DNA from 4 places in the Rhodopseudomonas sp. BR0C11 genome. Region 3 is predicted to be linked to each of the others. Evidence: riboswitches for the same ligand, from Rfam matches in the RefSeq annotation. Region 3 holds a riboswitch; each other region holds the start of a gene.
The links. A riboswitch is a leader RNA that binds a small molecule or an ion and turns the genes downstream of it on or off. The one in region 3 is predicted to bind cobalamin.
Positions count from the first base shown of each region.

Region 1: another riboswitch for cobalamin. It lies ahead of DYI24_RS14855 (DUF1636 domain-containing protein); the one in region 3 lies ahead of DYI24_RS20365 (hypothetical protein).
Region 2: another riboswitch for cobalamin. It lies ahead of cobT (nicotinate-nucleotide--dimethylbenzimidazole phosphoribosyltransferase); the one in region 3 lies ahead of DYI24_RS20365 (hypothetical protein).
Region 4: another riboswitch for cobalamin. It lies ahead of DYI24_RS01915 (TonB-dependent receptor plug domain-containing protein); the one in region 3 lies ahead of DYI24_RS20365 (hypothetical protein).

Region 1 covers NZ_QTKI01000180.1:1,011-8,919, reverse strand. The annotation lists partial or broken gene DYI24_RS14870 (cobaltochelatase subunit CobN) at 1-1,766, opposite strand, end outside; gene cobW (cobalamin biosynthesis protein CobW) at 1,898-2,902, opposite strand; gene cobU (bifunctional adenosylcobinamide kinase/adenosylcobinamide-phosphate guanylyltransferase) at 2,906-3,436, opposite strand; gene DYI24_RS14855 (DUF1636 domain-containing protein) at 3,433-3,864, opposite strand; cobalamin riboswitch at 3,972-4,169, opposite strand; gene cobT (nicotinate-nucleotide--dimethylbenzimidazole phosphoribosyltransferase) at 4,266-5,321, shown strand; gene bluB (5,6-dimethylbenzimidazole synthase) at 5,318-6,019, shown strand; gene DYI24_RS14840 (YbhB/YbcL family Raf kinase inhibitor-like protein) at 6,546-7,034, opposite strand; gene DYI24_RS14835 (hypothetical protein) at 7,205-7,705, opposite strand; gene DYI24_RS14830 (FmdB family zinc ribbon protein) at 7,812-7,909, opposite strand, start outside.
Region 2 covers NZ_QTKI01000453.1:55-3,389, forward strand. The annotation lists partial or broken gene DYI24_RS23225 (adenosylcobinamide-GDP ribazoletransferase) at 1-263, opposite strand, end outside; gene cobT (nicotinate-nucleotide--dimethylbenzimidazole phosphoribosyltransferase) at 260-1,324, opposite strand; cobalamin riboswitch at 1,529-1,739, opposite strand; gene tcuA (FAD-dependent tricarballylate dehydrogenase TcuA) at 1,886-3,190, shown strand; partial or broken gene DYI24_RS23240 (tricarballylate utilization 4Fe-4S protein TcuB) at 3,177-3,335, shown strand, end outside.
Region 3 covers NZ_QTKI01000338.1:46-4,820, reverse strand. The annotation lists partial or broken gene cbiE (precorrin-6y C5,15-methyltransferase (decarboxylating) subunit CbiE) at 1-250, opposite strand, end outside; gene DYI24_RS20385 (cobalt-precorrin-6A reductase) at 249-1,031, shown strand; gene cobJ (precorrin-3B C(17)-methyltransferase) at 998-1,759, opposite strand; gene DYI24_RS20375 (precorrin-2 C(20)-methyltransferase) at 1,756-2,484, opposite strand; gene DYI24_RS20370 (precorrin-8X methylmutase) at 2,481-3,110, opposite strand; gene DYI24_RS20365 (hypothetical protein) at 3,107-3,670, opposite strand; cobalamin riboswitch at 3,781-3,980, opposite strand; partial or broken gene tcuB (tricarballylate utilization 4Fe-4S protein TcuB) at 4,068-4,775, opposite strand, start outside.
Region 4 covers NZ_QTKI01000008.1:5,858-20,815, reverse strand. The annotation lists gene DYI24_RS01945 (acyl-CoA dehydrogenase family protein) at 1-710, opposite strand, end outside; gene DYI24_RS01940 (acyl-CoA dehydrogenase family protein) at 866-2,050, opposite strand; gene DYI24_RS01935 (carboxymuconolactone decarboxylase family protein) at 2,215-2,760, shown strand; gene DYI24_RS01930 (MFS transporter) at 2,815-4,026, opposite strand; gene DYI24_RS01925 (MFS transporter) at 4,110-5,357, opposite strand; gene DYI24_RS01920 (DUF938 domain-containing protein) at 5,433-6,149, opposite strand; cobalamin riboswitch at 6,281-6,483, shown strand; gene DYI24_RS01915 (TonB-dependent receptor plug domain-containing protein) at 6,664-8,613, shown strand; gene DYI24_RS01910 (hypothetical protein) at 8,786-9,073, shown strand; gene DYI24_RS01905 (hypothetical protein) at 9,246-9,440, shown strand; gene DYI24_RS01900 (ATP-grasp domain-containing protein) at 9,469-10,344, opposite strand; gene DYI24_RS28215 (ATP-grasp domain-containing protein) at 10,302-10,715, opposite strand; gene DYI24_RS01895 (ABC transporter substrate-binding protein) at 10,951-12,171, shown strand; gene DYI24_RS01890 (MFS transporter) at 12,288-13,514, opposite strand; gene DYI24_RS01885 (ABC transporter ATP-binding protein) at 13,846-14,499, shown strand; gene DYI24_RS01880 (FtsX-like permease family protein) at 14,496-14,958, shown strand, end outside.

The DNA.
Region 1 (7,909 bases), on a different contig from region 3:
ATCACCGCCGCGCTTCGCCGCTTGGCCTGGATACCCTCGCCGGGATCGTTGACGATGAACGGGTAGAGATGCGGCAGCGGCCCGAGCAGCGCAGTCGGGAAACAGTCGCGCGACAGCCCGGCGCTCTTGCCCGGCAGCCATTCGAGGTTGCCGTGCTTGCCGAGGTGGATCACCGCATCGGCGCCGAACGCCTGCCGCAGCCACAGATAGAACGCCACATAATGATGCGGCGGCGGCAGCTCGGGATCGTGGAAGCTCGATTTCGGATCGATGGCATAGCCACGTGCCGGCTGCACGCCGACCAGGATGTTGCCGAAGCGATGCAGGCCGAGACGGAATGCCTCATTCGCGACATGCGGATCCTGCTCCGGCGCCCCCCACCGTTCTGTCACCGCGTCCCGCACCGCCTGCGGCAACTCCGCGAACGCCGCCGCGTAGTCCGCCACCGGCCAGCTCACGCCGCCGTCCCGATCGGATCGGCCCTTTAGTTCGTTGGTCGGGCCGCGCTGCAGCCGCTCCATCAGCGCCACCGTGTCGGCCGGCAGCTCGCGGGTGAGATAGCCTTCCGTCCGCAGCGTGAACAGTAGGTCGTGCAGCGATTGTGGGGTGTCGAGGCCGACGCCGTTGCCGAGCCGGCCATCGCGATTCGGATAGTTGGCGAGCACGATGGCGACGCGGCGTTGGTCGCGCGGCTGATGCCGCAGCCGCACCCAGGCTTGCGCCAGATCCGCCACTGCGTCGATCCGGTCCTGCAGCGGCAGATACACGGTCGGGGCGAATTCAGCGTCGCCGCCGCGCTGCTTGAAGGCCACGGCTCCGGCGAAGACACGGCCGTCGACCTCCGGCAGCACGACATGCATGGCGAGGTCGCGCGGATTGAGACCCCGGCCGGATTGCTCCCAATGCTCGCGCGTCACCCCGGCCTGCGCCACCTGCAGGATCGGGCAATCCGCCGACGCCAGCACGCCGGAGTCGTCCGTGGCGGTGGCGGTCGCAAACGCGGTGGCGTTGATGATGACGTCCGGCGGCGTCGCGGCGAGCACGCTGCGCAGGAACGCGATCGAGCGCGCATCCTTCAGGCTGGTCACGAAGATGCAGGTTGGATCGAAATCACGCGCGGCCAGGGCGTCACGCAGCGCCGCGATCGCCGCGGTATCGCCGCTCGCCGCCAGCGCGCGATAGAAGATCACTAACGCGCGGCGGCGCTGCGATGGCAGGGGCTCGGCTGGCCAGAACCCCGCTGCTGGCATCGGCCGCGGCGGCGGCGGGCAATCGTCGCGCAGGATCATCCAGGCGGCGTAGCGCAGCGCCAAGCGGATGTTCTCGGCGCCGCCCTCGCTGCAATAGCGCCACAGCGCGTGAGCATCGTCGAGATCGGCGGTGCTACGCGCCGCGAGTTCCGCATTCCACTCCATCTCGCCCGGAATGCAGACGAACTGCGCGCCCCGCGCCAGCGCATCGCGCCGCAGGCTGTCGACGCCATGCGGCCAGTAGGCCTCGCCACCGAGCATCCGCAGGATGACGAGCTTGGCTTTCGCCAACGTGCGCTCGACATAAAGATCGACCGAGGCCGGATGGCCGAGCGCCAGAAAATTGGTGAGCTGGAGCGTCGGATAGTCGTCCGGCATTCCGGCGCGCGCAGCACCGAACGCCGCCAGATCGCTGTCGGCCGCCGACAGCACCACGATATCAGCCGTCGCCTGCCCGAGATCGCGCGCAACGTCGCCGTCGTCGATGCTGGCGCTGGTGTCGAGCTTCAGGTGCATGCGAGGAGCCTTGGTGGCACCAGCAACGCGCCTTCCCCGTCAATGCGAGGAGCGAAGCGACGAAGCAATCCAGCTCCGAGCACTGAGCTGGATTGCTTCGCTTCGCTCGCAATGACGGAAGGCGTCATGAACTACCCCGCCAGCGCGCGCCGCGCGGCGTCGGCGTCGAAGCCTTTGAGGCCGATCACCACCAGATGGTCGGGGCGCTCGGCATCGGGACGGGCGAAGGCGAGATCGATGCGCGAGCCGACCGCCTGCACCACGACCGGTGCAGGCTTGCCGGCGACACGGGCATGGCCCTTGACGCGCAGCACGCCCTGGAGCCCCAGCGCATCGCCGACCCGCGCCTTCATGGCGTCCAGCGACTCTGCCGGCTGCGGGGTGATCACCAGCGAGTCGAAATCGTCGTGATCGTGCTCCTCGCCTTCCGCGTGATGCCCGGTGCGGGATGCAAGATCATTCTCCGCTTCGGCGTCGAGCCCGATCAGCACCGACGGCGCCAGCATGCCATGCGAGCGGACGATGCGGACGTTCGGACGTACCCGGCTCGCCAGCTTGGCTTCGAGCGCGGCGAGCTGGTCGGGCGCGACCAGATCGCTCTTCGACAGCACCACCAGATCGGCGCAGGCGAGCTGATCCTCGAACACTTCCTCGATCGGATCGTCATGCGTGGCGTCACGCTGCGCCTTCACGGCGTCGTCGTCGAGCGGCACGCGCCCTTCGCTCAGCGCCAGCGCGTCGACCACCGTGACGACGCCGTCGGCAGTGGCGCGGGTCTTCACCGCCGGCCAGGCAAACGCCTTCAGCAGCGGCTGCGGCAGTGCCAGCCCGGAGGTCTCGATCACGATCGCGTCGAGCGGCGTGTCGCGGTTCAGCAGCTTTTCCATGGTCGGGATGAAATCGTCGGCGACCGTGCAGCAGATGCAGCCGTTGGTCAGTTCGACGATGTCGCCCGGCGCGCACACCGACGCGCCGCAATCCTCGACCAGCGAGCCGTCGAAACCTGCATCGCCGAATTCATTGACGATCACTGCGATGCGGCGACCGCTCGACTGATTGAGCAGCGCGCGCAGCAGCGTGGTCTTGCCGGCGCCGAGAAAGCCGGTGAGCACCGTAACGGGAACGCGGGCGGTCATGAACTACTCTCCTGATTGGCGTTTCAGCCACAGCGGCAGGCCGGCGGCGATGAAGGCGACGTTGGGCACCGCGGCAGCGATGGTCTGATTGAGGCGGCCTTGCGCGTCGCGGAAGGCGCGGCCGAGCGGCGTCTCCGGCACCAGGCCGAGGCCGACTTCGTTGGAGACGAGCACGATCGGTCCGGCGGCGACGCCGAGATAGCGCGCCAGCCGCCTCGCCTCGACCTCGGGATCGCGGCCGGCTTCCATCAGGTTGAACAGCCACAGTGTCAGGCAATCGACCAGTACGGCGCGGCCGCGGCCGGCGTGCTGGGTCAGCGCATCGACCAAGCCGAGCGGCTCCTCGATCGTGGTCCAGCCCTCGCCGCGGCGGATGCGATGGTGCGCGATGCGATCGGACATTTCGTCGTCGCTGGCGGTGGCGGTCGCGAGATAGATCCTGGCGAGGCCGCTCTCGGCGACCAGCCGTTCACCGAACACCGATTTGCCGGAGCGCGCGCCGCCAAGCACCAGCGTGGAGATCAGCGCGCTCATGCCGGCGCCCGCCCATCGTCGGGAGACCATTGCGGCGGCGGCATGCGGACGACGGTGCCTTTGCGCAAGACTTCCGGGCGCTGCCGCCACGGCACCAGACCGTAGTGACTGTCCTGATAGGAGGCGACGAACGCCGCCACCGCGTCGGCGCCGCCGGCACCGTCGAGATCGCCGAACACGAAGGTGTAGCCGCCTTCGCTCGACACTGCGACGGTGGCGGCGCGTTTGCATGCGGACAGGCACTGCACGGCGCGTACCTGCACTCCGCCGGCGCCGGCCAGCGCGTCGCGGACGGCTTCCAGCATCGGCGCACCGACGGCGACGCCGTCGATCGTCTTGCAGGTGGTGCAGACGCTGACCATCACCGGCGCGCCAGGCAGCACGCGCGGCAGATCGGCGCTCAGATCGGCAGGGGGCTCGGAATCCATCGGGCTCGAATCATCGCGTCAGCTATCGAGCTTTGTCGGAACGCGCGGGAGAGGCCTTTGCCGTCCGCACTGCTTCCGTCCGGTGCACCCCGCCCCGACGACCCTTCAAAGCACAATACGCGATGGCAGGTCTCCTGGCTCGCGAGTCGCCGCCATTCGCCGCCTTCCCAGGAATTCCCAGTGGCCTCGGCGATGGCTCGTCGCTTACAGTTGCGGGGGCAGCTCCGGGATCGAGACGCACCGCGCCTCCCACCGGCTTCCCTTTTCACCTTCCTTGCGGAAGGACCATCGTCCGGCACGCTAGCTGCGACGCTGTTGCGGGTCAACAACGCGAAGGTGGTGTTGACCGGGCTTGCGCGTTTGCCTCAGTTGCGCGCCTTGCCGAACCAAAGGACCATCCGATGCCGACCGAAACCCTCGTCACCTGGCAGCCGCCGTCGATCACCCCGGTCGACCCGTCGCTGAAAGCAACCTTGCGGGCGCGGGTGGACGGCAAGGCCAAGCCGCTCGGCTCGCTCGGGCGGATCGAAGACCTCGCCATCGAACTGGCCTTGATGCGGCATCCGCAGCCGCCGCGCGCCGACAACGCGGTGCTGATGGTGTTCGCCGGCGACCATGGCCTGACCGAAGAAGGCGTGTCGCAATATCCGTCCGCCGTGACGGTGGCGATGGTAATGACCTATCTGGCCGGCAAGGCGACCGCGAACGCATTCGCAGCAGCCAACCACGTCGACGTCCGGGTGATCGACGCCGGTGTCGCGGCCGAGCTGCCGAAGCATCCCGATCTGATCGACGCCAAGGTGCGGATGGGAACCGCCAACGCGGCGCGTCAGCCGGCGATGAGCGTCGTGGAGGCGTGCCAGGCGCTCGATCGCGGCGCCGACCTGGCGCGGGCCGAGATCGCCGCGGGGGCGGACGTGATCGCGCTCGGCGAAATGGGGATCGGCAACACGGCCTCGTCGTCGCTGCTGCTGCACCGCCTCGGCCCGGCACCGCTCGACCAGAGCATCGGGATCGGCGCCGGCCAGGATGCCGACGGCATGGCCAAGAAGAAGGCGGCGATCGAAAAGGCGGCGATGCGCAGCCCCGCCACCGCACCGCTGGAGGCGCTGGCCGAATTCGGCGGGTTGGAGATTGCCATGATGGCGGGCGCGGTGCTGGGCGCCGCCTCGCAGCGCCGGCCGGTGATCGTCGACGGCTTCATCGCTACCGCCGCGGCGCTGGTCGCGGTGCGGCTGGCGCCGGAAGCTCGCGACTATTGCATATTCGCCCATCGCTCAGCCGAGCGCGGCCACGATCTCGCGCTGCAGGCAATGGACGCCGCCCCGCTACTCGATCTGCGGCTGCGTCTCGGCGAAGGCACCGGGGCGATCCTCGCCGTGCCGCTGGTGCGCGCCGCCTCGCGGCTACTCACCGACGTCGCCGATCTCGCCGACGTGCTGGCGGGCAAGCTGTGAGTACGGTGCTGAACAAGATGGCGGCGATGACCGATCCGGCCGAGATCGCAGCCGCCAACGCCAACCCGCCAGTGTTCGACGAAGCGTTTCGGGAGAAGTTCGCCGAGCTGATCGCGTGGCGCTGCGACGTCCGCCGCTTCAAGACCGATCCGGTCGCGCCCGAGCTGATCGATCAGCTGCTCGACCTCGCCCAGCTGGCGCCCTCAGTCGGCAACAGCCAGCCGTGGCGCTGGATCAGCATCGACTCCGCCGAGACGCGGGCGCGGATCCGCGCCAACTTCCTGCGCTGCAATGAGGTGGCGGCGAGCGCGTATCAGGGCGACCGTGCGGCGCTGTACGCCAAACTCAAGCTCGAAGGCATCGACGTCGCGCCGCGGCAGTTCGCGCTGTTCTGCGACCGCGAGACGGCGCAGGGTCTCGGCGTCGGGCGCCAGACCATGCCGGAAGCGCTCGATTACTCCGTTGTGGCGATGATCGAGACGTTCTGGCTCGCCGCGCGGACGCTCGGCCTCGGAGTCGGCTGGGTATCGATCCTTGATCCAGAGGCGATCACCACCGAGCTCGACGTGCCGGCGACCTGGAAGTTCATCGCCTATCTGTGCGTCGGCTGGCCGGTGGAACACCACGTCGACCCGGAACTGGTGCGCCATCACTGGCAGGACCGCACCACCGCAGGCCGCATTGTGCTGTCGCGCTGAGTTCCGTCGGTGCGTGGGCGCACTGAATGCCCGCGCTGTTTGTTGATCGTTAAGGCAAGATCGCGGCGAGAGCCGCAATTTGCAAGAAATCGTCACATTCGCACGTCAGGACTCCGTCCGCGTTTCCGATAACGGAGGACCGGACATGCGAACTACCAACCTTTGGACGACCGCTTTGTTTGCCGGCGCGCTGGTCGCGTCGAGCCTCTCTGCCGCACCGGCGCTGGCGCGCGGCCAGCAGGATCAACGCAACGCCGGCGAGGCCGCAGCGACGACGTCGGGATGCAGCTCCTACGAACGCGCACCCGACGGATCATGGCGCCAGATTCCCTGCCTTTCGAGCGGACCGGCCGCCGCGATTACGCGGAGCTCATCGAGCCGAAGCTCAGAAGCCAGCAACTGATCACGGCGCCTTCAAGACAACGGCGCGGTCTCGGTCGTCCTGGCCCTTACGCTTCAATCCCGTCGTTGCTGATGACCGGAGCAATCCGGCATCGGCAGCGAACAGCATGGCATCTGCTCGGACTTAACGCCCGAACAGTCCGGTGATCGTCTTCTTCGCCAGGGTGTGGAAGTTGAGATCGAAGCCGACCAGCGCCGGCATCGCGGTGGCGCCGGCGTTCGGCAGCTTTTCGACGTCCACCGCGAATACCGTGATCTGATAGCGGTGCGGCTTGTCGCCCGGCGGCGGGCACGGGCCGCCGTAACCGGGCACGCCGAAATCCGTCAAGCCCTGGATCGTGCCTTCGGGCATCAAACCCTTCGCGATATCGCCCGCGCCCTTCGGCAGCGATGTCGTCGTGGCCGGAATGTTGAACACCACCCAATGCCACCAGCCGCTGCCGGTCGGCGCATCGGGATCGTACATCGTCACCGCGAAGCTCTTGGTGCCGGCGGGCGCGTCGCTCCAGCTCAGCGCCGGCGAGACGTTGGCGCCGGTGCAGCCGAAGCTGTTGAACAATTGCTCGTGGGCGATCGTTGCGCCTTCGGCGATGTCGGGACTGGTGAGCTTCATGGCCTGCACTCCTGCCGCATGCGGGCGCGCACGCCGGCTGGCGCGCAGCGCACGTCATCGGGTCGCTGATGTCGTGGTCCCCGCCGGGCGGCGAGGCGACGCGATGCTAGCAAGCCGAAACGGGCGACGGAAGCTCATGCGCGGCTCGAGGCCGGCGACAAATCCGCCGATTAATCCGGCTTAGTAGCCGGCGCCTTGCGGGACGCCCTCAGCAGCAGCGGAAAACCGGAGAAGAAGGTGTTGGAATTGATCAGCAGCGGAATCCCGAGCCATTCCGACACGGTCCGCGGACCGCTGCGGAGCTCCTCGCGCCGCGCCTGAGGCGGGGCCGGCCGCGCCGGTGATGCCGCTGGCGCCGACTTGACCGCCTGCGCCGCAGGATCGGGGGCCGGCTGGGCTTCAGTCTTCGCCGGCTGCGCGGGGGCCGGCGCCGCAGAGCCCGCCGTGCTCGTCGCACCTGCCTCTTTGCCGCCGTGCCGTTCGAGAATGCCGCTGGCCACGAGCGCCGACCCGAACGGCGGCTCGACCCGAACCACGGCCCCGCCGCCGCTCGGACCGCGGCGATCGGGCACCTCGACCAGTTCGACCTGGTTGAAGCCGCGCTGCTTGAGTTCGGCGACTGCGGCCTTGGCCTGTGTGGCGCTGTCGAAGGTACGGGTGATCTGCGTCATGTCTGGCATGCCTCGGAGGGTTGCTCGTCGGCGTGCAAACGACCTGAAGCGCAGGATCGTTCCTTTCGGGCCGGCACGGCGTCCCGAGTGGAGAGCCGCCGGACGGCTAAGCGCAGACGTCCGGCATGCAGCAGCCGCCGCAGCCACCCTTGCCGTCGCACATCGGAGCCTCCGGCCCGCCCTTGGCGGGCTTGGCGATCAGCG
Region 2 (3,335 bases), on a different contig from region 3:
GCTGTGTCTGCGATGCCGTCTTCGTGCAGCGCGCCGGTGAGCGCCGCGCCAGCGGCGACGGTCATCATCGCCGGCACCACGCCGGACCAGATCAGCGAGCCTGCGAGCAGCACACCACCGCACACAAGACCGATCCCGGCGCCGACCAGCGGAAAGTACTTCGATGCGCTGAGCAGCCAGTCGTCGAACAGCGCGGTGCGCGGCGTCGGCACCAGCGTCATGAACTGCACGGCGTTGAGCAGGGATTGGATCTGCCGGCTCACGCGCGCGATCCGAACCGGCCCGCCAGCACGTCCGACAGCGCGGCGAGATCGTTGAGGATGCCGGCAGCGGCGCGCAGCAGCGGAACGGTCATCAACGCACCCGTCCCCTCGCCGAGCCGCAAGCCGAGATCAAGATACGGCGTCGCCTGCATCGCTTCGAGCAGCACACGGTGGCCGCGCTCGGCCGAGCGATGCGAGAACACGCAGTAATCGCGCGCCGCGGGCTGCAGCCGCACCGCCAACAGTGCAGCAGCGCTGGCAATGAAGCCATCGATCACCACCGGCCGCCGCGAAGCCGCAGCGCCCAGCACCGCGCCGGCCATCATCGCGATATCGAATCCGCCGAACTCAGCGAGCACGTCGAGCGGCGCCGTCGGCTGCGCCCGCGCCGCCGCCTGCTCGACGATGGCGCGTTTGTGCGCGACGCCGGCATCATCCATCCCGGCCCCGCGTCCGACGCAATCGATGATTGGAGCCCCAGTCAGCGCGTGGGTGATCAGCGCAGCAGACGTCGTGTTGCCGATTCCCATCTCGCCGATCGCAACGATGTCGAGCCCACCCACAATCTCCTCGCGCACCAGATCGGCCGCTGCCGTGATCGCGCGCGCCGCCTCCTGATGAGTCATCGCCGGTTCGTGACGTGCATTGCAGGTGCCGCGGCGGATCTTGCGATCAATCAGCCTGGGATGTGGCGGCATGTCGGCATCGATGCCACCGTCGACGATCCGCACCTCGGTCGCCGCCGCTTTCGCCAGAACGTTCACGCCAGCGCAATCTGCCAGATACGCCTCGACCATCGATCGGGTCACGCTCGCCGGATACGGCGATACCCGATCGGCGGCGAGGCCGTGATCACCGGCGAAGATGAACACCGTCGCGCGCTCCGCCCGCGGCGATGCCGGATGCCAGATCAGCCCGAGCTGCACGGCGAGTTCTTCGAGCCGGCCGAGCGAACCCGGCGGCTTCGCCTTGCCGTCGAGCCGAGCCCGCAGCTCGGACTCATGGGCGGGATCGACCGGCGAAACGGAAAGGATACGTGGATCAAGCAGGGGCGCGTGCATTCGGGAGGCTCGGCAAAAGGAATGCTGCCGCCACGACAGCGGGCAGTGAAGACAGTCGAACGACCATCGTGGCGGCGACAGCAAAGCTGTGCGCGCTGGTTCGTTCGGGCGACGACGGGATTTCTCCGCGGAAAGCGGAGGCGCGCATCAGGTCGGCGGTCGGTACAGCATGTCTGTGTCCTTCTTCGACCCACCGTCGAATGGCATGGTTTTCATACTTCGGCCGGTCTCCTGGCTCGCGGACATTGTCCCGGTCGCCTTCCCGAGCGGCTTGAGGATGCCGTTCTCAGTGGCGGTGTGACCGGAAGCGGTCCGCTTACAGTTGCGGGGGCAGCCGCGGACTTGGCGATTGCTCGCCGCACCGCATTCCCGTTTCACCCTTCGAACGAAGGGCACCGAAGCGAGCGGCACCACAGCACGGCGACGCCACGGGCGCAAGATTGACAACACCCCGGAGCCGCCCTCTAAGACGAAGGTCCACCAAGCCGCGCTTTTCTTGGCCGCTCTCGAGCGGCCCTGGCGCATCATCTCGACCGGATTGACCGCATCTTGCTGTGGGATGTGACGGTGATAGGCGGCGGAATCGCCGGTCTTTGCGCGGCGATTGCCGCGCGCCGCAGCGGCGCTGCGGTCCGCCTGCTCGAAGCGGCACCGCGGCCCCTACGCGGCGGCAATGCTCGCCACGGCCGCAATTTCCGGCTGACGCACGAGGCGCCACTGGCCTATGTCCCTGATCGCTACACAGCAGATGAACTGCGCGCCGAGCTGCGCAGCATCACGGGCGACGAGACCGACCGCGCGCTCACGGAGCTACTGATTGAACGCGCACACAGCATCGCCGGTTGGCTGATCGAGCACGGCGTGCATCTGCAGCCGCCTGGCACCGGGGTGATGCCGTATTCCCGCCGCACCGCGTTTCCGCTCGGCGGCGGCAAAGCGATGATCAACGCGCTGTACGCCACCGCCGACCGGCTCGGTATCGCGATCAGCTACGACAGCGAGGCACGGTCGCTGCTACGCGCCGAAGACGAGGGCTGGACGATCAGCATTCGATCCGCTGGGGCTGACGACAGTATTCGCACGCGCAGCGTCGTCGTCTGTGCCGGTGGCCCCGGAGCCGACCCCGCCTGGTTGCGCGACAATTTCGGCAGCGCCGCCGAGGGCTGGATGGTCCGCGGTACGCGTTACGCCGACGGCCGCTTGCTCGATCTGTTGATCGGAGCCGGGGGCTGTGCAATCGGCGATCCAACCACCTGTCATGCGGTCCCGGTCGATGCGCGCGGGCCGCAATTTGATGGCGGCATCGTCACCCGGATCACATCGATTCCGCTCGGCCTCGTGGTCGATCAATCCGGTGCTCGCATCGACGTCGCAGGGGCCGGATCGCAGCCGACCCACTATGCCAAATGGGGACCAAGGATCGCCGCCTGTCCCGGTCAAATTGCTTTCCTGGTGCTCGATGCAGCGGGTCTGGGCCGCGCTGCGCCATCCGCGCTGGCGCCGGTTACTGCGCCGAACCTCGGGGAACTAGCTGCCGCGCTGCAAATCGATCACACCGCTCTTTTGCAAAGCATTGAGGACTTCAATGCCGCCCCGGCCAACGCCGCGCGCACCATCGCGGAGCCACCATTTGCCGCCTATCCGATGCGGCCGGGGCTGACCTTCGTGCATTACGGCATCAAGGTCGATGCGACGATGCGGGTGGTCCAAGCCGATGGCTGCCGCCACGACGATCTGTTCGCCGCCGGCATGATCATGGCGGCGAATGTGCTGCGCCGCGGCTATCTCGCCGGGCTCGGCATCACCCTATCGGCAGTGTTCGGCCAGATCGCCGGCGAGGAGGCAGCGCGCCATGTCCGCGGGTGATCCGATCTCAGAGGCCGAGCGCGTGCTGCGGATCTGTAGCGCCTGCATGTATTGCGATGGGCTTTGCCCGGTGTTTCAGTCGATCGACGGCAAGCACAGCTTCAGCCTGAGCGACGTCAGCTACCTGTCGAACCTGTGCCACAAC
Region 3 (4,775 bases):
CGGAGCACAGCACCACGACGCGGCGGCCGCGCTGCGCCAGCACCTCGGGCAATGAAGCGGCGAACGGCACGCGCCACGGCAGTGTTGGCTTGTTCAATGCGGCGACGAGGCCGAGGTGACGATCGCCGCCGACGATCAGTTCGGCTGCATCGAGCAGCGCCCGCGCGCGTGCCGACAGCCCGTCGAGGCCGTCCTCACCGATTCCGACGATGGACAGCCAGGGCTGCGTCGTGTCATCGCTGGTGATCATGACGCTCCCTTCATCGCATCGCTCGCGCGTATTGATCCTCGGCGGCACCGCCGATGCCTCGGCGCTCGCTAGGGCTATTGCGGCCGAGCCGGCCATCGATGCGGTGCTGTCGTTCGCCGGCCGCACCGATTACCCGAAACCGCCGCCGATCCCGTTTCGCGTCGGAGGCTTCGGCGGCATCGGCGGTCTGGCCGATTACTTGCGCGTCGAGCGGATCGAACGCGTCGTCGATGCGACGCATCCATTCGCGGCGCAGATGAGCCGCCATGCAGTGATCGCCTGCGCCGAATCCGGTGTCCCGCTGCTGGCGCTCGAGCGGCCGGCGTGGCAGGCCACCACTGGCGATCGATGGATCGAAGTCGATGATCTCGATCAGGCCGTCGGCGCGCTCGGCGCTGCGCCGCGGCGGGTGTTTCTCGGCATCGGCCGTCAGAACCTCGAGCTGTTCGCGTCGCAGCCGCAGCACGCTTATCTTGTGCGGCTGGTCGATCCACCGCGCGGGCCGCTGCCGTTGCCGAACGTCGATATCGTGGTGGCGCGCGGACCGTTCGATCTTGCCGGCGACCGCGCGCTGCTGCAGGCGCACCGTACCGAGATCGTCGTCGCTAAGAACGCCGGCGGCGACGCGGCGGTTGCCAAGATCATCGCGGCGCGCGAGCTCGGGCTGCCGGTGATCATGGTGAAGCGGCCAGCGGTGCCGGATCGGCACTGTGTCGCCATGGTCGCCGACGTGATGGCCTGGCTCGGTCACGACACCGCTCCGGAGAACCGCGGGGTGTAGACGAAAGCGGCTCCGCTGCTGCGCGGAATGATCTTGGTCTGCGACGAGCCGATCATCACCAGCGTGCGCATGTCGGCGCGTTGCGGCACCGCATCGCCGAGCGGCACCACGTCGATGCGCTCGCGCGGATCGCTGACGGCGGTCGCAAAGATCACCGGCACGGAAGCCGGGTGGATGCTGCGCAATAGCTCGAACGCGCGGCCGAGCTGCCAGGGCCGCGCTTTCGAGATCGGGTTGTACAGCGCGATCACGAAATCGGCTTCGGCCGCAGCGCGCAGACGCTTCTCGACCGTTTCCCACGGCTTGAGATTGTCCGACAGGTTGATCGCGCAGAAGTCGTGACCGAGCGGCGCACCGATCCGCGCTGCGGCGGCGAACATCGCGCTGATGCCGGGCAAAATGCGGATGTCGAGCTCGCGCCACGCCGGATCGCCGGCTTCGATCGCTTCGAACAGAGCCGCCGCCATCGCGAACACGCCGGGGTCGCCAGAGGAGACGATGACGACGTGGCGACCCTCGGCCGCGAGCCGCAGCGCGAACCCGGCGCGATCGAGCTCTTCGCGATTATCGGAAGCGTGCCGCTGCAAGCCGTCGCGTTCGGCGATGCGCGCGACATAAGGTGCGTAGCCGACGATGTCGGTGGCGCGTGCCAGTGCTGCGCTGACTGCGGGTGTGATCAGTTCTTGCGCGCCGGGCCCAAGGCCGGCAACCATCACAGATCCGGTCATGGCCGTCGCCCTTGTCCGTGGACCAGCACGATCGAGAAGTAGGGCGCGTCGTCGGTGGTCTTGTCGGCGAGCGGCATCACCACCTGATCGTCCATCGCGCCGCGCTCGACATAGATCGCGCGATCGAGCAGGCCGGCGTCGTCTAGCGCGCGGCGCACCTTGGGCAGATTGCGGCCGAGCTTCATGATCACGATCGCATCGCCGGTGGCGAGCGCCGCCTTCAGCCGTGCTGGTCCGAGCGTCGCGGGCACCACGCAGAGCACGTCGTCGCCATAGGTGATCGGCGTGCCGCTCGCGGTCCAGCATGCCGCCATGCCGGAGATGCCCGGCACCACTTCGACGCGGACACGCGGCGCCAGCCGGCGGTGCAGATGCATGAACGAGCCGTACAGGAAGGGATCGCCTTCACACAGCACGACGACGTCGCGGCCTTGCGCGATGTGTTCGGCGAGCCGCGACACGCATTGTTCGTAGAAGCTGCGCAGCGTCGCCGCATAGGCAGGATCGTCGAGCGCGATCTCGGTCGTTACCGGATAGTCCATCGGCTCTTCGATCACGCCCTCCGGCAGCAGACCATCGGCGATGCGGCGGGCGTGGCCGGGGCGTCCGGCTTTGCGGAAGTACGCCACCACCTTGGCGGCGCCGACCAGCCGCGCGGCGCGGACGCTCATCAGATCGGGCGCGCCGGGGCCGACGCCGACGCCGTAGATCGTCGGTGTGCTCATTCGCGTTCGCTCGCCAGCGCGTTGATCGCCGCAGCCGTCATCGCGCTGCCGCCGCGCCGGCCGCGCACGATGACGCAAGGCGACGGCGAGTCCGCCAGCAGCGCGTCCTTGGATTCGGCCGCGCCGACGAAGCCGACTGGGATGCCGATAATGGCCGCGGGCCGCGGGGCGCCGGGCTCGGCGAGGATTTCGAGCAGCCGGAACAGCGCGGTCGGTGCGTTGCCGATTGCCACCACCGCGCCCTGCATCCGATCGCGCCACAGATCGACTGCGGCGGCCGATCGGGTGGTGCCGAGCTTTGCGGCGAGGGCGGGAACGTCAGGATGGTTAAGCGTGCAGATCACCTCGTTGTCGCCCGGCAGCCGCTTGCGGGTGACGCCGTTGGCGACCATCTGCGCGTCGCACAGGATCGGCGCGCCGGCCTGCAGCGCGGCGCGACCTGCCGATACAAAGCCGTGCGTGAACGCGATGTCGCCGGCTACTTCGACCATGCCGCTGGCGTGGATGATGCGCACCGCGATCTTCTCCTCGTCGGGCGTGAAACGATCGAGGGCGGCCTCGGCGCGGATAATGGAGAACGACTGACGATAGATCGCGTCGCCGTTTTTTTCGTAAGCGTAGGTCATCGGGCGGCGTCCTCGATCAGCTCGGGGAAAATGGAGGGATGCGGATCTGTATCGGCGGTCACGCTCTCGCTCGGCGCATCCATCGTGGTGATGCTGAGGCCGGCGGCGAGGGCGAGCTGCATCAGGATGGCGCGTGCGGCACGGCCGGCGTGCTGCGCGTATAGTCTGTCGAGGCGGCGAAGCGTGGTCTGCGGCAGGTTGGTGATTAGTTCGCTCGGGATCTCGTGCGGCCCGCCGGTAGCGAGCACCGCGAAGGCGATCCGCTGGCTGCTGGCGAAGGCGGTCACCGCTTCGACGGCTTCACGGTCGGAATGCGCCTGATCCGGCAACACGATCAGGATTGCGCGCAACAACGACGAATCGAGGGAGCGCTCGCTCGCCTGTGCGGCGAAGGAGGCGAGATCGCTGGTGTGTAACCGGTGCGGTCCGCCGAGCCATGACTGAGCGAAGTCCGCCAGCGTCTCGGCGCAGGGCGACAGCACCGCGATTTCGGCGGCGGCTGGCCGAAGCGACAGCTGAGAACCGGCGCAGACACCGGGATGGAGCGCAGTGGGCGGCATCGCGCCGAATCTCGTCGGTTGGCCATCGCGGGCGATGGCTCAAAACCGGCGAACGGACCTGCACTCCGGACCGCCGAAAGACATCCCGGGGCACCCCGCCCGAAACGGCGTCAACATCGCAGGCGACGGCAGGTCTCCTGGCTCACGGGTCGTCGCCGACGCGGCCTTCCCGGAATATCTCCAGTGGCGTGTTGCGTCGGCTCACCGTTTACAGTTGCGGGGGCAGCTTCGGCTCGACCGCGGGCAGCGATCTTCCGATATTCCCTCTTCGTCCTGTCCGAGGACAGGACACCGTCGGCGCGGGATGTTTGGGACGGAAACGGCGAACTGTCAATCGACCATCATTGGCAACTGGCCGCCAAGAGCTGTCATCAAATTCGCGCCAGCTTGATCGGGATCAAGGCGTATCGCCGGAGGCCTCCGGAGCTCGCGCCAACGCGCGGCGGCGGCTGTCGATCGCCGCGCGCAGCAGCGCCGCCGCCCGGAACGGCGCGTGCAGCGCCTTGCTGAACGGCAGGGCGGCGAACAGACCGAACACCAGCCCAAGATGGGTGGTGAGCAGCAGCCCCATCGCCGGCGTGCTGCGGAAGCCGAGCACCGCGAGCCCGCTGGCGCCGACGAGGGCCAGCAGGATCAGGAGCGCGACGTTCAATCGGGTCTCGCCGCGGTCGCTCGGCTCGCGATCAGCGCGCGCTTCCAGGCCCAGCAGCCCCACCGCGCCGACGGTCATCGTGATCCCGCCGACGAGCCCGAGCATCACCGGCAGGCTGACGACCGGGTAGGGCGCTACGACGCCGAGCAGATGATGATAAGCGGCGGCCACGATTGTCGACAGGCCGCTGAGCACGAAGCCGCCGGCAGTCAGATGGTGCAAGATCCGTCGCCGCTGCGAGGTGCGCTCATCATGGTCATGGCAGCCGGGACCGCCGCCGCCGAGGTGGCGCAGCGTGATGATGTCGAAGAGGGCAGCGGGCAGCGCGCGGACGATCTCGCGGACCGTCACCTGCGGCGCGATCGTATGCCAGTATCGCAGCGTCGCCAGCGTGACCGCGATCACCGCCCAGGCGAACGTGCCGCCCGCGAGTCCGGCCATCGCCGGCCACGG
Region 4 (14,958 bases), on a different contig from region 3:
ACCGCCTCGAGCAGCGCGCCGCCGCGATCGACCTCGCCGAGTACCTGATCGGCATTCACCTCGACGTCGTCGAAGCTGATCCGCGCCGCATTATGCGCGTCGACCATCACGGTGCGCTCGAGCGCAACGCCCTTGGCCTTCGGGTCGACCAGGAACAGCGTCAGCCCATCCGCGTCACCAGCTTGCCCCGCGCTGCGCGCCGCGACGATCAGAAGGTCGGCAACGTGGCCGTCGACCACCAACGCCTTGTCGCCCTTCAGCTTGAAACCATTGCCGGCGCGCGTCGCCGCCAGCGCGATTTTCGCCGGCCTATGCTTGGCGCCTTCATCGACCGCGAGGGCGGCGATCAGCGAACCGTTGGCGATCTTCGGCAAGTAGGCCTTCTTCTGCGCCTCCGAGCCGCCGCGAGCCAGCGCGGACGCCGCCAGGATTGCGGTCGACAATAACGGCGACGGTGTCAGGTTGCGGCCGATCTCCTCCATCACCACGCCGGCCTCGACGCAGCCGAGCCCCGAGCCGCCGAACTCCTCCGGCACCAGAAGGCCGGCAAAGCCCATCTCGGCAAAGCTCTTCCACAAGTCGCGGGAGAAGCCGGTGGCGTCGCGCTCGTCGCGCAGCTTGCGCAAATGCGCCACCGGCGCCTTGTCGCCGATCAGCCCGCGCGCCGAGTCGCGCAGCATGGTTTGTTCTTCGGTGAGGACGAGAGCCATGGGTGAGGTTTCCGATCAGGTCAATGATGTTGCAACGATACGAGGACCTCATGGTGAGGAGGCGCGCGCAGCGCGCCGTCTCGAACCATGAGCGCCGTGGCCCCTCATCCTTCGAGACGCGGCCTGACGGCCGCTCCTCAGGATGAGGACACCGACTACGCCCCCGGCAGATCCAGGATGCGCTTGGCGACGATGCCAAGCATCACTTCGCTGGTGCCGCCTTCGATCGAGTTGGCCTTGGTGCGGAGCCAGGCGCGGGCGCGGGCGCCTTCTTGGCTGCGCTCGCTCTCCCACTCCAGCGCATCGATGCCGCCGGCCGACATCAGAATCTCGTGGCGGCGTTTGTTCAGCTCGGTGCCGTAGTACTTCATCGCCGACGAAAACGCCGGATGCAGTTGCCCGGCCTTGGCGAGATCGACCGCCCGCTCCGCCGCACAGGCCAGCGCCGCCTCGTCGACGTCGAACGTCGCGATCTGGCCGCGCAGGATCGAATCGTCGAGCCGACCTTGATCGTCGGTACCGAGCGAATCCGCCGCGACCTGGCCGAGCGGCCGGCCGCCGTCGCGGCCGCCCATCCCGGAGATCATCGCGCGCTCGTGCTGCAGCAGATACTTCGCCACATCCCAGCCGCGGTTGATGGTGCCGACGACGTGCGACTTCGGCACCCGCACGTTGTCGAAGAAGGTCTCGCAGAACGGCGACTTGCCGGAAATCAGCAGGATCGGCTTGGTCGTCACGCCGTTCGAGGTCATGTCGAACAGGATGAAGCTGATGCCGTCATGCTTCTTGGCGGTCGGATCGGTCCGCACCAAACAGAAGATCCAGTCCGCGTAGTTGGCGTAAGACGTCCAGATCTTCGAGCCGTTGATGATGAAATCGTCGCCGTCGCTCTCGGCGCGGGTCTGCAGCGACGCAAGGTCGGAGCCGGCGTTCGGCTCGGAATAGCCCTGGCACCAGCGGATCTCGCCGCGCGCGATCTTCGGCAGATGCTCGGCCTTCTGCTGCTCGTTGCCGTATTTCAGAAGCGCCGGCCCAAGCATCCAGATGCCGAACGAGGACAGCGGCGAGCGCGCGCCGATCGCCGCCATCTCTTCGCGCAGGATCTTGTGGCGCGCACCATCGAGCCCGCCGCCGCCGTATTGCGTCGGCCAGTCCGGCACCGTCCAGCCCTTGTCGCGCATCCGCTCGAACCAGACCTTCTGCGCCTCGGAGGCGAATTTGGCGTTGCGACCGCCCCAGAAATTGTCCTCATCGCCTTGCATCGGCGTGCGCATCTCGGCGGGGCAATTCGCCTCCAGCCAGGCGCGGGTCTCGGCGCGGAATGTATCGAGATCGGTCATGCGGTTTCCATCCACATTTGCGCCGGCGCGTTGCACGCCGGCGATGCATTTGTTGGCGGCGACCTTGGCGCGTCGCGCGGTGGAATTCAATATCCGTGTCGGGCGGCAGTCTTGCGGCGATGTGCTAGGGACGAACGCCCGACAGCCAAAGAGGACAAACGAGGATGCGCCTGAATCTGCTTTCGCCTGGCGAAATGAGCGCCGAGCAACGCGCGATCTATGACGAGTCGATCGCCAGCAAGCGCGGCAGTCCGCCGCCGCCGATGATGGCGTGGCTGGCGAGCCCGGAGATGGCCCGGCACGCCACGCGGCTCGGCGCCTTCCTGCGCTACGACACCTCGCTGACACCGGCGCTGTCGGAGCTGGCGATCCTGGTCACCGCGCGGCATTGGACAGCGCAATTCGAATGGTACGCGCACAAGAAGATGGCGCTCGATGGCGGCCTCGATCCCAAGATCATCGACGCGATCCGCGACCGCCGCACGCCGACCTTCGACGATCCGAAGGCGCAGGTGATCTACGACGTCGCCCGCGCGTTGCATGAAGCCAAGGGGCTGCCGCAGCCGCTGTATGATGAAGCGATGCGGCTGCTCGGCGAGCGCGGCCTGGTCGAAGTGATCGGGCTGTGCGGCTACTACACCATGGTGTCGATGACGCTCAACGCCTACCAGTTCCCGCTGCCCGACGGCGAGACGCCGGAACTGGCGTAAACCAGTCCTCTGGGACACGCCGAAGACGCGCGCTCCGGATGACCACAGAAACGGTTATCTTCGCCTCAGCCGCACCATGATCAGCGCTGCAGCGGCGAGCTGCAGCGCGATGCAGCCAGTGAACGGCAGCGCATAGCTGCCCGATGCGTCGCGCAGCAGGCCGATCACGCCGGGGCCGAACGCATAGGTGACCTGGTTGATCGCGGTGTTGAGCGCCACCAGGATGCCGAACGACGACGCCGGAAATTCGCGCTGGATGATCAGCGCCGGCAGGGTGATCAGATTGCCGACCGAGAAGCCGAACAGCGCGCAGGCGACCAACAAGAGCGTCGCATCGCGGGTGGAGATGAGCACACCCAGCGCCATTGCCTGACTGGCGAACGACAGCGCCGAGACCAGACGCTGATTGAGGCGGTCGATCACCACCGACAGCGACACTCGGCCAACCACCGCCATCGCGGTCAGCAGCGACATCGCCACCGCGGCACGCTCCCGTCCGATCAGCGGATCGAGATAGGCGATCAGGTGGACGATGAACCCGACCTGCGCGAACAGCACCAGCGAGAACGCAATTGTGGCGGTCAGAAAACCGAGGTCGCGTAGCGCGCCGCTGCGGATCGCGCCGGACGACAGCGCCCGCGGTGCAGTGGCCGCCGGCGCAGCATTGGAAAGATGCGGCGGCGGCGCGACCACGATCGCGACCAGCGGCATCAGCAGCACCACCGCAGCAATCGCCGCCGCCGTGGTTGCCCCGGTGAACCCGAGCGCGCCGATCAGCGCTACCAGCAGCGGCACGCCGGCGATGCCGCCGAAGCTGGCGCCGTTCAGCGCCAGGCTGATCGCCATGCCGCGGCGCTGGTCGAACCACAGGCCGAGCGTGTTGGTGATCGCGCCGAGACTGGTGCCGGCCCATCCGACCGCGAGGATCGCATCCACCGCATAGAGCTGCCACGGCGCGTCGATCCGGCCGAGCAGCACCGTGCCGAGCGCCATCGCCGCAATGCCGCCGAGCAAGCAGGCGCGCGCGCCGATGGCGCGGATCACATCGCCGACGAACGCCACCAGCAGCGCACCGGCGAGATAGAAGAACGTGGTGGCAGTCGCGATCTGCGACGATGGCCAGCCATGAAGTCGGGACAATTCGGCGAGGTACACGCTCTGGCCGTAGAAGCCGAGCCCCCAGCCGAAGGTGGCGACGATGAAGCACACCGCGACGATCCGCCAGCCGTGATAGCGGAACGTGGTCTCGTCGGGAGCGGTCACCATCGGCGGCGAGCGCGGCCGGTCGCACGCGACGGCATTGCTTCACTCCCTGTCCCGGCTCGAGGCCGGACGTGTTGTTGCGCGGCTCAGACGCCGCGATCGGATAGTTCACTGGCGGCTTCAGCTACCCGTTTCCGGACTTTCGACCAGCCGGTGATCGCCAGCACGATCAGGCCGAGCAGCACCGGCGGGAACACCGCGAGATTCACGGTGGCCCAGCCGTAGTTCGCCAGCAGCTGGCCGGACGAGAACGAGCCCAGCGCCATCAGGCCGAAGATGATAAAGTCGTTGAACGCCTGAACCTTGTTTTTCTCGCTCGGCTGATGCGTCTCGAGCACCAGCGCCGAGGCGCCGACGAACGCCAGATTCCATCCGACGCCGATCACGAACAGCGTCGCCCAGAAATGCGGGGCAGTGACGCCGAGCAGGCCGATCGACGCGCCGAGCGCTTCCAGGATCAGGCCGGCCGCGACCACGCGCGGAGCGCCGAACTTGGCGATCAGCGAGCCAGTAACGAAGCTCGGCGCATACATCGCCACGATGTGCCACTGCAGGCCGAAATTGGAATCGCCGACACTCAGCCCGCACATCTGCATCGCCAGCGGCGCCGAGGTCATCACCAGATTCATCATCGGATAGGCGATCGCACCGCACAGCGCCGCGGCGATGAAGCGCGGCTGCCGCACGATCTCCAGCAGCGGCCGGCCACCGGCCTGCTCGGCCGGCTTCGGCTTGGGTGCATCGACGCCCCACAGCACCGCCATCGCGATCAGCGCGATCGCCGCCTGCACGACATAGGAGAATGCGAACAGAAAAGGCTGCCAGACGTCCATGGTCCACTGCACGAGCTGCGGACCGAGCACGCCGGCGAACACGCCGCCGGCCATCACCCACGACACCGCCTTCGGGCGATAGGCGGCGCTGGCGCCATCGGCGGCAGCGAACCGATAGGACTGCGACACGGCGGCATACAGCCCGCCGATGAACGTCGCGATGCAGAACAGCAAGAACGCGCCGTACAGGATGGCGACGGCGCCGAGCACGCCGGTGAGCGCGCCGCAGCCGGTGCCGATCATGAACGAGACGCGGCGACCGTAAACCCGCGCGATCCAACCGGTCGGCAGTGTGCCGGCAGCAAGGCCCAGCACATACATCGACAGCGGCACGGTCGCGAGCGACATCTCCGGCGCGAGCTGCGCGCCGATGATCGAGCCGGTCGCGAAGATCACCGCGGCGTTGGCGCCGGTCAGCGCCTGCGCCGCGACCAGCCGCACCACGTTGGAACGGGCACGGGCATCGTCTTCGACGATGTCGTTGGCCGTCGCATCGACCATCGGCAGGGATTCTCCTCGCACCGGCCGACAACGGCCGGCGATTGCGCGCGCATCATAGGGCCGAGCGGTGCGTGATCAACCCGCCGCGCCGCCGGCTGCCGCATGGGCCTCCGCCGGTTTTGCCCGTACAAACACCAGGATCAGGTTGTTGGCCGGCATCTCGACGATCTCGCTCAGCGCCAGACCGGCGCCGGCCGCGAGCTTTTCCAGATCCGCAACATCGCGGACACCCCATTCCGGATTGGCGTCGCGCAGGCTGGTGTCGAACACCGCATTGCTGAGCGCAGTGTGCTTGCCGTCCTGCTTGAACGGTCCATACAGCACCAGCATGCCGTCCTGGCGTAGCAGCCGTCCGGCGCCGGCGAGCAGCCCTTCGGCGACGCGCCACGGCGCGATGTGGACGACGTTGGCACAGAACATCGCCAGCAATGGCCCGGGCATCACCCCATCGGCCGGTGCCACCGACCAGGCGGGATCGGCCAGGTCGATCCGCTGCGGCGGCCTTAGATTGGGCAGCGCCGCATGGGCGCGCCAGGCGCCGATGCTCTTGAGGTGCTGGTCGTTGACGTCGCTCGGCCACCACACGATGTCCGGATGCTCGCGCGCCAGCGCTGCGATGTGCTGGCCGGTGCCACTGCCGGCTTCGAGCACGTCGCCCTGTCGCCCGGCGAGCAGCCGGGCCAGCACGGCGCGGATCGGCGCATCGTTGCGATGAAACGCGGCGGCGTCGAGCCGGCCGTCGGGTTCGACCCGCCGCCCGTCCTTGCCGAACTCCACCACGAACTCCGCCATCACCACCTGCCGCATCCACTATCGTGCGAGGTGTACAGACCCGGCTGTTACACGCAAGTCACAGCTCGTCACAATCCGACCACGATTGCACCTGTTCGCCGCCATGGGCGAATTGACTCGCCAATTCCGCGACTTCTAATGGCGATGACGGTTCCCGAGAGGGATGAAAAGGGAATACGGTGCGGACGCAGACACTTTCGCGTTCTAGGCCGTAGCTGTTCCCGCAACTGTAAGCGGATCGTCTTTCGTCGGATGCCACTGGGAACCTCGGTCCTGGGAAGGCGACGGAAGATCAACTGCGAGCCAGGAGACCTGCCGTCATTCGTGGTCACACGCGAAGTTGCCGGCCGGGAATTGCAGGCATTGTCTTCACCGCTTTCGAAAGCTCGGTGAGACCTCGTTCGCTGTGACGTGCCACAGACGTCAGCCGAGGTTGAACCTTATGCAATCCCGACCCGCCGCGCCGCGGCCTTGCTCCGCACTCTCACGCGCGCTTCTCGCTTCCACCATCCTGGTGCCTGCGCTTTCGCTCACCACGCCTGCCGCCGCGCAGGACGTGCTGCCCGAGATCGTGGTCAGCGCCACCGCCACCGAAACGCCGCGCGAGCAGGTGGCCAGTTCAGTGACCGTGATCACCGCGGACGATCTCGCCCGCTATCAGCAGCGCACCGCCGCCGACGCGCTCAGCATGGTGCCCGGCCTCAATGTGGTGCGCACCGGTGGCCCCGGCGGCTCGACCGCGATCTTCATGCGCGGCACTAACTCCAACCACGTCAAGGTGCTGATCGACGGCATCGATGCCGGCGATCCGAGCAAGCCGAACGGCGCTTATGATTTCGCCAATCTGCTGACCTCGGACATCGAACGGATCGAAGTGTTGCGCGGCCCGCAGAGCGGCCTGTACGGCTCGGACGCGATCGGCGGCGTGATCTCCGTCGTCACCAAGCGCGGCAGTGGGCCTGCCAAGCTGACCGGCTCGATCGAAGGCGGCTCGTTCGGCACCTTCAACCAGACCGCGCGCGCCGCCGGCTCGCAGGACAATTTCGACTACGCCTTCAACGTCGCGCATTATCGCACGACCAGCCTGCCGGTGACGCCGCTCAATCTGCTGGCGCCGGGCCAGCAGCGCAACAACGACAATTACGACAATCTAACGTATTCGACGCGGCTAGGTGTCCGCGCCAGCGACGAACTCGCCTTCAACTACGTCGCCCGCTACACCGACGCTCACAAGGGCTTCACCGGCGACGACTATTCGCGCTATCCGAACTCATTCCCCGAGACGCTGCAGAGCACGACCGCAAGCCGCGATTTCATGACCCGCGGCGAAGCGGTGTGGTCGCCGCTCGGCAATTTCACCAGCACGTTCGGCGTCAGCTACAGCAACGAATGGAATCGGACGTTCAATCCGAACCCGGACTTCACCACCAACATCTTCACCTTCGCCACCGGCATCTCGCCGCCGAGTTCATACACCGGTGAACGCACCAAGTTCGACTGGAAGGGCGTGCTCGACGTCGGCTACGGGCAGAAACTGGTGGTCGGCACCGAACGCCAGGACGAGACGATCCGGACCAATTCGGTCGGCGACTATGATTTCGCCGGCAACTACCAGCAGAAGACGCTGCGCGCCCGCACCGGCAACACTGCGGGCTTCGTCGAACTGCAGTCGGAGTTCACCAAGAACTTCTTCCTGGTCTCCAACGTACGCTACGACGACAACGACAGCTTCGGCGGGCACTCGACCTGGCGTGTCGCGCCGGTGTTCATCGTGCCGACCCTCGAGACCCGGCTGAAGGCGACCTACGGCACCGGTTTCAAGGCGCCGACGCTGACCCAGCTCTATGTCAACAACCCGGCCTACGCGACGATCGGCAACCCGGCGCTGAAGCCGGAGACCAGCAAGGGCTACGACGTCGGCTTCGAACAGCCGCTGTTCGCCAACCGCGTCGTTTTCGGTTCGACCTACTTCAACAACGAGATCAACGATCTGATCAACTCGACCGGGTACGACGTGACGCTCGGTGGCTACAGCTACAAGAACATCGGCATGGCGCGCACCTCGGGCGTCGAGTCGTTCGTGTCGTGGCAGGCGACCGAGACGCTGCGCTTCCGGGTCGACCACACCTATACGCACGCCATCGACCAGACCACCGACCAGAAGCTGCGGCGGCGTCCCGACAACAAGGTGACAATGGCGGCGATCTGGAATCCGGTCGAGCGCGCCACGGTGTCGGCAACCGTGCTCTACACCAGCTCGTGGGTCGACTACGACCGGTTCGGCACCACGCTGCTCGACGCGCCGTCGTTCACCACCGTGAACCTGGCGGCGAGCTATGAGGTCGATCCGCACGTCACCGTGTTCGGCCGCATCGACAACCTGTTCGACAAGAAATACGAGGTGCCGGTCGGCTTCCTGCAGCCCGGATTCGGCGCTTTCGCAGGCGTCCGCGTCACCAACTAGCGATCATCGTATGCCGCCGACGCAAAAAGTCGGCGGCATACGCCATGTTCCCCACACACGGGCTCATGCGCGAAACCAATGTCGAAGAGCCTCCGAATGCCGAAAGGCTGTTCGGAGGCTTTTTTCGTGCTATCACGCCGCCTCCCGAATTGAATGCAATTGAACTGGAAGAATGACGAACGACGACGATCACCGCGCTGGCAGCGCCGCTGAAGGCGACGGCGGCAAGACCGAACGCGACGCCGCAGCGAAAGCGGTCCTGGACAACATGGCGCGCCTGCGCGCCCTGCGGCTCGCCCGCGAAGCCGCGATGCCGCAATCGGCGACATCGAGCAAGACCAAGCGAACCAGAACGGCGGCCTCCCCCACCAAGCGAGGCACCAAGAAGGTCGAAGACGACAAGCCGCGCCCCTTGTCGGAATGGCTGGCCGACCAGCAGAGCTCAGGCCGGCGGACCTGATCGCGACGCAAAGCATCGCACTGCGGCATCGCACGATGCGAAAATTGCGTGCGGGCTGTGACGAACCAGTCTAGTCTTGGATCGTCGTCGCAGTTGAACTGAGCTGACAACAACGCTGGCCGCGTGTGCGCCTTCGGACCACCCGCGCCGGCCATTACGGAACCGAGAGCCAATGATCGGCTTCCTACGCAAGCGGTCCAAGGCCGCTGCTCCCAAACGCGACAAGAAATCCGGCAATAGCGAGGGGAAGGGCGAAGCCAAGCCCACGCCGCCGAATCCCGCGCCTGCCCCGGACGACGATCTGTACGAGACCGGCGACATCTGCGCGCCGTCCCGCGATCGCGACGATTACACCAAGGATCTGTAACAGGCAGGCCCGCGCACGAGTCGGCGCATCAAGCCTGTTGACCAAATCCTTGATCGATCCGCGCCAGCGCCGCCGCATCGAGCAGATGATCGCCCCAGCCTTTTGCCGCCAGCGCTGCGGCGCGACTTGGCTGGGCGAGCAGGATCAGAGCCGTTGCGACCAGCGGCACGGCGCTGCACCAATCCTCCCGCACCGGGGTCAGCTCCTCGGCACTGCCTGCATAAGGCGGCTGCCGCAGCAACAGTCGCGCACCTTCCCGCATCACGTCACGCCGCGTGCCACCACCAAGCGCGCAGCCGAGCAGCACCTGCATGCCGAGATGGCTGCGAACACCATCCCGCGGCGGCGCGGCCACAGGCGGATGCTCGCCAAGCGACAGCCGCAGCAGCAGATCGACGAGGTCGAGCCCCGCAAGCTGCGCGCTCATCGGCTCAACCAAGCGCGGATTGCAGTCGATGTAGAGCGGCCGCGCATCGGCCACCGGCCGGATCAAATCGAACGACAGCGCGCCGTGCCAGCCGAGGGCGGCGCCGATCGTGGCGACGTCTTGACGAATGTCGTCGCTCCGCACGCTGAGCTTACGAGCCGGTCCGCCGCCCGCCCCTGATGCAACCTGTCGATAGACGTGCAGCGCCAGCAGTGCGCCGCGATCGAACACCGCCTGGGCATGCTCGATCCGGCCCGCAACGAAGTCCTGCACCAACACCTCGTCGGCAAATCCATCGGCTGCGACCAGCTCACGCACCGCCTGATCGAGCGTCGCTTGATCGATCACCAGCCAGACGCCGCGGCTGGCGGTGCCGACCGAGGTCTTGATCATGCAGGGAGGGCGCGCCGCCGCCCGCAGCCCGGCCTCTGAGATCACGATCCGGGTCGGCGGCTGCGGCAGACCGAGCGATTCCAACAGCCGGCCTTGGTCACCGCGGTGCGGTAGCTGGCATACGGCGGCAGTGCCACGCCGGTCAGCGCTGCGATGCGATCGACAGCGCGGGCGAACACCAAGCCCTGCTCGTGGATCGGCAACAGCACATCGAACCGGCACGCCGCCAGCAGCTCCGTTACATAATCGAGATAGCCGGCGGGATCGCGGCGCAGCGGCGGGCAGCGATGCACCGCACGCACGAAGCGCGAGAACCTGCCGAGACATAGCGGTGCCGGATCGCAAATCTCGACGTGATGTCCGGCGAGGCCGAGCACGGTGATCGCCTGGCGCGCCGAGGTGCTGCCGCCCTCGGACAACAGCAAACGCAGCCGGCGATGTGCGGGAGCAATCATCGCGTTGCACTGATACTCCCTGATCCCATCGGGCGGACAGTCTAGCAGCACTTAGTCCGCTTCACGAAATTTGTGCAGATGCGTGCGGCCTGCGCCGCTACGTCACCACGTAATTCAATTGAACCGCGGCGGTTCTCGTGAGACCGTAAGCAAGATCGCACCGCAAACAACAAGCTCGGGCGATCGACCTTCAGCCCGCACCGCAGAGTGCGGCTTTCAACGAGAGGAAACACATTTGTCCATTCGCACCTCGCTCCTCCTGGCCAGCGCCGTCGCGCTCGCTGCAGCTCAGCCTGCTTTCGCCCAGAAGCAATACGGCCCCGGCGTCGCCGACACCGAGATCAAGATCGGGCAGACCATGCCGTATAGCGGCCCGGCCTCGGCCTACGGCGTGCAAGGACAAGTCCAGAGCGCCTACTACGCGATGATCAATGCCAAAGGCGGCGTCAACGGCCGCAAGATCAACCTGATCAGCCTCGACGACGCCTATTCGCCGCCCAAGACAGTCGAGCAAACCCGCAAGCTGGTCGAGCAGGAAGAAGTGCTGGCGATCGTCGGCACCGTCGGCACGCCGACCAATTCGGCTACTCAGAAATATCTCAACGCCAAGAAGGTGCCGCAGATCTTCATCTCGACCGGCGCGGCGAAGTGGGACGATCCGAAGAACTTCCCATGGACCACGCAGCTCTACCCGCCCTACCAGATGGAGGGCATGATTTTCGCCAAGTACCTGCTGAAGAACAAACCCGACGCCAAGCTCGGCGTGTTCTCGCAGAACGACGACGCCGGCAAGGACTACGTCAAGGGCCTGAAGGACGGGCTCGGCGACAAGGCCAAGACGATGATCGTCAAGGAGGTCACCTACGAGGTCACCGACCCGACCGTCGACTCGCAGATCGTCGCGCTGAAGGCGTCCGGCGCCGATACGCTGTTCACGATGGCAACGCCGAAGTTCGGCGCGCAGGCGATCCGCAAGGTGCACGAACTGAACTGGAAGCCGCTGAACTTCGTCGTCAGCGTCGCCAGCTCGATCAAGGGCGTGCTCGAGCCGGCCGGCAGCGAAGCTTCCACCGGACTGCTGACCGCTCTTGCGATGAAGACCCCGACCGATCCGCGGTTCGAGAACGACGCCGACGTCAAGGAATTCAAGGAATTCCTCGCCAAGTGGTTCCCGAAGGGCGACATCGCCGACGGCAGCGTCGTGATCGGCTACATCTCGGCCTACATGACGGTGAAGACGCTGGAAGCCTGCGGCGACAACCTCACCCGCGACAACCTGCTGAAGCAGGCCACCAACATCAAGCCGACCGCGGCGCCGTTGCTGCTGCCGGGCATCAAGATCTCAACCCGTCCGGACCGCTACGCGCCCTACACCCAGATGCAGATCGCGCGGTTCGACGGCAAGAGCTGGGTGCCGGAAGGCGAAGTGTTCAATACCGACGCAGCGAGCCAGTAGGCTCAGCAGCCCTACAGATCGAACGACGTCATGGCCGGGCTCGTCCCGGCCATTTCCATTTTTGGATCATCTGAAGTTGGTGAAGGCGCCGAAATTCGGCACGCCTGAGAGCGAATTCAGGCCGGCTTGCGCAGTCCAAGAGACACCGGCTCGGCGCTGCGCAGCAGCCTTGCCCGTTCGGTGTTCGGCCACAGCAGTACCAGGCCGGCGACACCCGATACGATCAGCACCGCGCCGTTGATGGCGTAGCCGACCACGTAACCGTGCAGCAGCGAACTGGCGTGCTGCAGCACGCTGCCCATCACCCAGGGCGCGATGATCCCCGCCAGCGTGTACAGCGCGCCGTAGATCGCGATCGCGGCGCCGCGCTGCGACACCGGGGCGAACTCGGCGATCATCGGCGGACACACCACGTAGATCGAGCCGCACAGGCCGGAGCCGACCACCAGGGCGACGATCTGCACAGCGGGACTGTCGATATAGGGCAGCATCAGGATGATGGCGCCGCCGACCAGGAGCGGCGCCGCACCGAGCACGCCGCGCGCCATCCGGCTGGAGACGCCGCGCTGCATCAGCCGCTGCGACAGCCAACCGGTGAACAGCACCACGCAGGCACCGAACACCCACGGGGTGATCGAAATCAGCCCGGCCTGGTGCTGGCTGAACCCCAGCCCCTGGATGATGAAGGTGGTGAACCAGGTCAGCCCGAGTGACAGCGCCCAATAGGCGCCGAAGGTCGCCAGCACGCAGCCGATGAAGGTGCGCGAGGTCAGCAGCCGCGTGTAGGGAATGCGCACTTCGGCCGCCGCGACCGCCGGGCTTGGTACCAGCGGCCCCTCTTTGCCGAGCGCGAGCCACGCCACCGCCCACATCAGCCCGACAATGCCGAGCGCCGCAAACGCGTAGTGCCAGGAGTGATTGACGATGATCCAGTTGAGCGCCGGCACCGCCAGGATCACACCGAACGCCGAGCCCTGCGACAGGATCGCGGTCGGCAGCGTGCGCTGATGATCGGGAAACCATTTGTAGATCGCATGCGCCGCGACCGAGAACGCCGGCCCTTCACCGGCGCCGAGAATGATGCGGCAGATCACAAAGGTGGCGAACGAGACTTCGCCGACCATTGGAAACTGCGCCACCGCCCACACCAGCGCCAGCGCCAGCAGCACCCATCGGGTCTCGACGCGATTGACGATGAAGCCGACGACGATTGCGGCGATCGAAAACAGGAAGAAGAACGACGAGCCGAGCAGGCCGAATTGTTCGGGCGAGAGCTTCAGCTCCTGCATGATCGGCACGCCGGCGAGACCGACGACGATCTTGTCGGCGAAGTTCACCACCATGAAGAGAAACAGCAGGAAGGTGATCCTCCAGGCACCCTGCGGCGTCGGCTGCGCGGTCACGGCGTGCTCCCTGGATCGTGTTGATGGCGCGCTTAGTGCGAACCTCTTGCAATGCTGCCGCTGTTCCCGCGCGAATGCAATCCAGGATTCGCCGCCGCCGTGCTCGCGTGCATCGCAACCTTGTTTGCGGCGCAACAGCGCGTCGTCTTGAGTGATCGGCGTCGCGCCCCATATCCTTCAGGCCAATGACGACAGACTGGAAGGCAAGAATGACCGGATCGCGCCGGCGCGTGCGACGCGCTGTGATCGCTACGCTGCGCGGGCTGCGCTCATGCTGATCGTCTCCGGTCTCACCAAATCCTATGTGTCCGGCCAGGATCGCGTTGCGGTGCTGCGCGGCGTAGACCTCGCGGTGCAGCCGGGTGAGAGCGTGGCGCTGACTGGCGAATCCGGCAGCGGCAAGTCGACCTTGCTGCATCTGATCGCCGGCCTCGATCAGCCCGACAGCGGCGCCATCACTTTCGGCGAAGCGACGATCTCGACGATGCCGGACGCCGAGCGCGCCGCCTTCCGCCGCGAGCGGCTCGGCCTGGTGTTTCAGCAGTTCAATCTGATCCCAAGTCTGACGGTCGCCGACAATCTGGTATTCCAGGCCCGCCTCGCCGGCCGCCATGATGAGGCGTGGCGTAGCGAGCTGATCGAGCGGCTGGGGCTCGGCGCCTTGCTGAAGCGCTACCCCGAGCAACTCTCCGGCGGCCAACAGCAGCGCGTTGCGATCGGCCGAGCGCTGGCGATCAAGCCGCTGCTGCTGCTCGCCGACGAGCCGACCGGCAATCTCGACGAAGCGACCGCCGACGATGTGCTGGCGCTCGCCACCGATCTGGTCCGCCGCACCGGCTGCGGCTTCCTGATGGTGACGCACAGCGAACGTCTCGCCGGCATGCTCGACCGCAGGGTGCATCTGCATGCGGGGCTAATCCATTGAGGCGCGCGCTGTGGATCCTCGCCGTGCTGCTCAGCCACTGGCGACGACATCCGATGCAGCTCGCGACCCTGGCGATCGGGCTGATCTCAGCGACTGCCTTGTGGAGCGGCGTGCAGGCGCTGAACACGCAGGCGCGCCTCAGCTACGACCGCGCCGCCGCCGCCCTCGGCGGCAACCGCACTGCGACGCTGGTGGCGCGTGACGGCGGCAGCTTCTCCCAGCAACTCTATGTCGATCTGCGCCGCGCCGGCTGGCAAGTATCGCCGGCGGTCGAAGGCGCCATCCGGCTCAGCGGCCGGTCGCTGCGGCTGCTCGGCGTCGAACCGCTGTCGCTGCCGGTCGAAGCCCGCACCGCGCCGGCGCTCGGCACCGGCGACCTGCAGGGCTTCATCCTGCCGCCCGGCCAGACGCTGATCGCGCCGGAGACGCTGCGCGAATTCGGCCTGGCCGAAGGCGCCA